DNA from 2 places in the Gottfriedia sp. NPDC057948 genome. Region 1 is predicted to be linked to the other one. Evidence: predicted binding sites of a transcription regulator. Region 1 holds the regulator's gene; the other holds the start of a gene.

Region 1 (3,216 bases):
TTAAAGAGGTAACAATTTTTGTCACGTCATCTCCAGAAAATAAAAAGTTCCCTAATATTGTTCGAATTTCTTGTTCGGGCTTTAATGGATAATCATCCCAAAGTTCGTCTAATACTCTTTTATTAGAAGTTAGTTTTGCTTGCTCTTGATCATAATATCCAACCGAAACGTTTGCACCAAAATCAATCGTTCCCTGTAATTTTTCTAAATCTCCTATAATCGTTTTAAGTAATGTCGATTTACCAACACCATTTGGACCGACTAAAGCAACACTATCGCCTCGATTCAGTACGAATCTCATCGGCTCATCAATTGTTGGGATACGATCATAGCCAATAAATAAATCTTGTACAGACAACACATCATTACCACTTTGTTTTTCAATTGTAAATGAAAAATTAGCCGAAGATTCGTCTCCAAGTGGCCTGTCTAATCGAACCATACGATCTAATTGTTTCCTACGACTTTGAGCTCTTTTGGTAGTTGAAGCACGCGCAATATTACGTTGCACAAAATCTTCAAGTTTAGAGATTTCATCTTGTTGCTTTTCGAACTGTTTTAACTCTTGTTCATATTGAGCTGCTTTTAGATCAAGGTACTTACTATAATTACCAACAAATCGTTGATGCTTATGATTAGATATTTCATAAACAATATTAACAACTTGATCAAGGAAATATCGATCGTGGGAAACGATTAATACAGCACCAGGGTATGACTGTAAGTAGCGCTCTAACCAACTTAGAGTGTCAATATCTAAATGGTTCGTAGGCTCATCCAGGATTAACAAATCAGGCTTTGTCAATAATAGCTTACCTAATGCCAGTCTCGTCTTTTGTCCACCGCTTAACGAAGAAATTTTTTTTTCGTAATCTTCATTACTAAAACCTAAACCACTAATTATTGAACGAATATCTGCTTCAAACTGGTAACCACCGTTTTCTTTGAAAGTATATTGAAGATGATCATATTCATTCATAACCTTGTCATAAACGGCTTGATTAGAGTAGACCTCCTCCCTAGTCATTTTAACTTCTAATTTTCTCATATTGTCCTGCATCTCTACTAAATGATTAAATACAGAATAATATTCTTCCCAAATCGTTTTATCGCTTTGTAAACCAGAGTTTTGGGCTAGGTAGCCTACAGTAACGTCTTTAGGTTTATTTATTTCACGGCCATCATAGGATATTTCGCCTGCTATGATTTTCAATAATGTAGATTTTCCCGCACCATTACGCCCAACAATGGCAACTCGATCACTCGTTTGAACTTCTAATTTTATATTTGAAAGTATAATGTCACTACCAAAATACTTTGAGACATTATTTACTTGTAAAAGAATCATGGATAACACCTCATTGCAAAATTTTTTATGTATGTAACTGTAGACTGTCAAAATTCTTAAATATAGTGTATATTTTACATTAGAACAAGTACTTTATTACTAAAATAAAGTCAAAATACACACCATAGTAAAAAGAATTACAGTAAGTGGGGGATTAAAAAATGGATTCGGAACAAATTAAAATTCCACAAGCTACTGCTAAACGTCTACCTTTATATTACCGTTTTATAAAGAATTTGTCTTTATCAGGTAAACAAAGAGTTTCTTCAGCAGAGTTAAGTGAAGCAGTAAAGGTAGATTCCGCTACAATCAGAAGAGATTTTTCATATTTTGGAGCACTTGGTAAAAAAGGTTATGGCTATAACGTAAACTATTTATTAACTTTTTTCTCGAAAGCGCTTAACCAGCATGAAGTTATGAAAGTTGCATTAATTGGTGTTGGTAATTTAGGAACTGCATTCTTACATTATAATTTTATAAAAAATAATAATACAAAAATTGAGATGGCATTTGATATTGATCCAAATAAAATCGGTACTGAAATAGGTGGAGTACCCGTTTATAATCTAGATAATCTAGAGGAAGTTATGAATGAAGATATTCAAATCGTTATTTTAACTGTTCCTGCACCTGTAGCACAATCAATAGCTGATCGATTAAATGGAAAAAATATTAGAGGAATCTTAAATTTCACACCTGCACGAATTAGTGTACCAGAACAAATTCGCATTCATCATATAGACTTAGCAGTTGAACTGCAAACATTGGCATATTTTTTACAACAATAAATTCATATCAAAATAAAAACCCCCAAAGAATTTGGGGGTTTTGGTTTTAATGTAAATTGATCTGCTGAAAAACAACAAAAGAGTTCATTAACATATGTGTTAAGATTGGTACCATAATTGAGTTTGTTCGTTTATACAGATAACAAAATACAAAACCGATTAAAAAGTATGATAAAAAGAAGGGCAAGTCACCGTGCATAAGCGAAAAGATCGCTGAACTAATTCCAGCAGAAATAATAAATGGTAAACGATTATATAGCCTTTTAAAAATAATACGACGAAAAATAATCTCTTCTAAAATGGGTGCAACTAAACTTGGGATGATAATAAAAGCCGGGTTAAGCTTAGCGATGTTTATGATATTTTGAGTATTTTCTGAGCCTTTATGTAAATCAAGTACATAAATTAAAATTAAATTACAGACAATTTGAGTTAGCATTGTTATGAAGTAACCTAAAATAACCCAATTTATTATTGTACGATAATTAGTTTTTAGGTTTTTAATTCCTTCATAAATTGGCTTATGTAATAAGATAAGTATGATAATTAATCCACTTATGAAACTAATACAACCCCATAATGCCACCGCTTCAAGAGAAGCTGTTTTCTGATCCACTCCAACGTATAAGTTACTATTTAATAAATAGGGCACCCCAAATACCGCTGAATATTGAAGAACGACATACGTTAATAAAATCCATAAATCTCTAGTTTTCAATACGATAGCTCCTTTGTGTTGATATTTTTCAGAACCCAAAGGTTTATAACAACACGTACATTATTTTACTCGTTTCTTTTGTTTCTTAAAAGAAATTTTCACTTTTTATTTTACTTTTGATTGTAAAGAAAAAAACTTATTAAATTTCGACAAGAAAAGTGCCTGCTTCGGGCTTGCAAAATTTTTTGATATTATTTAAACTAATAATTGTGTTAGCACTCAATATACATGAGTGCTAAAAAATAATGATTTGATTATTGAGGAGGTATTACACATGTTAAAGCCATTAGGTGATCGTGTTGTAATTGAGCTTGTTGAGTCTGAAGAAAAAACTGCTAGTGGTATCGTGTTACCAGGTAGTG
Region 2 (3,216 bases), on a different contig from region 1:
TAGAATGGTTTTTAATCTCCCTACATAACCTGTTCCTTCATCATCACCGACACCACGCGTAAGTGAGTCTCCTAATGCAACAATCTTCAGTTTATTATTTTTGTGAACACTGTCATTTTGATTATTTTTCTGAGCGTTATTATTCACGATTAATTTGCTTTTTTGAGGATTTAAAACAGAATAAGCACCTTTCACGAAGCCATATGATAATAGAAGAAAACAAAGTAATGAAATGAACATGATAAACCGAACAAAATGATTGTATTTCAAATTTCACACCACCAAAAAAGGAAAAATTTTCATTATAAAATCATTATTACCATAATAAAATTAGATTTGCACGAAAAAACCTGTCCTCATAAAAAGAAGACAGGTTTTTTTGTTTTATGAAGCACGTTTTAATTCTTTTACTTCTAATTTTTGTTCATTATTTAAGAAGTAATATGCCATTCCGACACCAACTGAACCACCAATAATATTTCCAAGTGTCACTGGAATTAAATTATGCAATACATCACTAAAAGAAAAGGCTACATCATGTGGCATAATGTAAGATAATGTAAAGACAGCTATATTTGCGATACTATGTTCATAACCAGAGAAGAAGAAAGCAAAGACTAATAAAAAGATCAGTAACATTTTTGCTAAATCATCTTTAAATCTAGTTGGTAAAAAACAAGCAAGACAGACAAGCCAATTACATAAAATACCTTTAAAAAATAAGTGGAAAAATGATGCGTGAATTTTATGGTCGACTACGCTTGTTAAGAAATGATCAGCAGGAAAATCTTTTGCTAAACCAGTAAAAAAATAAATAATCGCAAAAATAAATGCTCCAATAATATTGCCTGAGTAACATGCAATCCAGTTTTTTACTAAATCTAGTTTTGAAGTTTTTTTAGCTAATGTTGAGAAGGTAAAATACATCGTATTACTAGTAAATAATTCTCCACCACCATAAATAATCATAATTAATGCTGTAGAGAAAACCAGTGGATAAGCTACAGATGAAAATGGTGAATTTTGTAATCTAAATAATTCGGCTAATTTTAAACAGACAATGAGAATAAAGCTTATATAAATAGAAGCTAAAGCAGCGCGTGTTAAATATTTAACTAAGCTTTGGTCTAGTAATTTCTTTTTTTTAAGAGCTAAATCGATACAATATTGGATACTATCACGTTCCAAATGTTTTCACTCCCTATGCGTACTTTGATTAACACATACATAGTATACAAACAAAAAACGAAGATGAGTTTGTGAAATTATGAACAAATTATGAAATTGAATAAGTTATATATTATTTATTATTTTTACTTTACATTTGTAAATAATCACCTTAATACTGGTTGAAGATATAATATAATTTCATAGTAAACAAGTTTAGGTAAAAAAAGGAGAGATTCAAATTGTATTTCGAAAACTTGTAATAATATGGAGAGGTGATTTCGTTTGGAAAATGAATTTGAAGCAAAATTTGATGCGTTACTAAAAGATTATACGGAGTTGTTATTGGGTGATTGGTCAGAGGAAAAACAAGCAAAGGTAGAAAAATGGGTTATGTATACATACATATCAAAAACAATGCCTAGATTTGTAAATCATTGGAATAAAGAATATCCACAAGCTAAAGAAGAAGTTATTAAATTAATTAGAGAGATTAAAATGTTAAATGATCAGCATTTGGCAAACAAAAATAAGCAATAAATTTATCCATAATTTTCAAAGATGACGGTAGTAATTAATTATGATAATATAATATTAAGTAAGGGCATACATTTTTCAATAAACAAAATTCGACAAATTATTAAATAATTGTTTTAACAAATTTCAATAGATGATACATTAGTAATATATATAGAGAAAAGTAAAGTAAAGTTTAATTTTGGGGGTAGAGTAATGGAACAAGTTATGAAGAATGCTTTTTTATTTATGTCTAAAAATAAGTTTTTGACTAAAATGGCTAAAAAATATGGCCTAAGATTTGGTGCAGGACGTTTTGTTGCAGGCGAAACAATCGATTTAGCTACAAAAGTTATTAAGGACTTAAATAAAAAGAATTTAAAAGTAACAATTGATTATCTTGGAGAATTCGTTGACACGGTTGAAGAAGCAAATGAAATGGCTGATCACTGTATCGAAGCAATTGAAGCGATTGGAAAAGAAAAATTAAATTCACAATGTTCTCTAAAAATGACTTCGATGGGTCTTGATATTTCTGACGAGTTAGTTTTATCAAACATGCGTCGTATTTTAGAGGCAGCTAAAAAGAATGGTGTATTCGTTACAATTGATATGGAAGATTTCACTCGTTGTGAAAAAACAATTCGTATCTTTAAGCAATTAAGATCTGAGTACGATAATATCGGAACAGTTATTCAAGCTTATTTATACAGAACTGAAAACGATATTACAGATTTAAACAGCTTAAAACCAAATTTACGTTTAGTAAAAGGTGCTTATAAAGAGCCTGCTGAAGTAGCATTCCCAGAGAAAAAAGATGTGGATGAAAACTTCAAAAAAATCATTAAAATGCACTTATTAAACGGTAACTTTACTGCAATCGCTTCACATGATGAAGCAATGATTGAATATACAAAACAATTAGTAAAAGAACATAATATTCCAAATGATCAATTTGAGTTCCAAATGTTATACGGAATTCGTACAGAGCGCCAATTAGAGCTTGTTAAAGAAGGCTATAATATGCGAGTTTATGTTCCTTATGGTACTGACTGGTACGGATACTTCATGCGTCGTCTTGCAGAACGTCCTGCAAACGTTGCGTTCGTATTAAAAGGTATGTTCAGTAAATAATTCTAAAATTAAAGGCTAACTAAAAAGGATTGAGTGAGGATCCTTTTTAGTCAGCCTTTTTCTCTTTATACAGGATTTTTTTGTGATAAGTAGTTATTAGTAAAACAACATTATTCATATCATTGCTTTAGTCAGCAAGGTCCTAGTTTTGCTATTAAATTTGAGTGAAAAAAGCTTACTGACCCATGTTTTTTTTACCGTACTGCTGATTATTACTTTGTCTACCTTTTTCTTCTTTTTGATCTCCATGACTTGCATTACCTTGAACACTTGCTGCACTAACTCCACCCTTTGATGGATTTCTTTCACGTTTCATATCTTATCACCTCCATTTCTTAGACTAACCTATTTAAATAAAGTTATTAGTAAAAAATGGATTGTAATAAAAAAAGCAGAGGA

Evidence for each region. Region 1 encodes Rex, which represses fermentation and respiration genes when NADH is low (regulators of the CRP and FNR family bind a similar motif). Its sites were predicted from a motif close to TTGTGAAATATTTCACAA; they were not measured.
Region 2: ACFVRR_RS06450 (formate/nitrite transporter family protein) is a predicted target of Rex. The motif match lies at 1,258-1,275, and genes of this name have one in related genera.

Annotation. Positions count from the first base shown of each region.
Region 1 covers NZ_JBHVPN010000031.1:3,897-7,112, forward strand. The annotation lists gene ACFVRR_RS23655 (ABC-F family ATP-binding cassette domain-containing protein) at 1-1,348, opposite strand, end outside; gene ACFVRR_RS23660 (redox-sensing transcriptional repressor Rex) at 1,510-2,136, shown strand; gene ACFVRR_RS23665 (CPBP family intramembrane glutamic endopeptidase) at 2,183-2,854, opposite strand; gene groES (co-chaperone GroES) at 3,129-3,216, shown strand, end outside.
Region 2 covers NZ_JBHVPN010000002.1:529,397-532,612, forward strand. The annotation lists gene ACFVRR_RS06445 (GDSL-type esterase/lipase family protein) at 1-270, opposite strand, end outside; gene ACFVRR_RS06450 (formate/nitrite transporter family protein) at 385-1,188, opposite strand; gene ACFVRR_RS06455 (DUF2573 family protein) at 1,453-1,707, shown strand; gene ACFVRR_RS06460 (proline dehydrogenase family protein) at 1,900-2,817, shown strand; gene ACFVRR_RS06465 (YuzL family protein) at 2,993-3,133, opposite strand.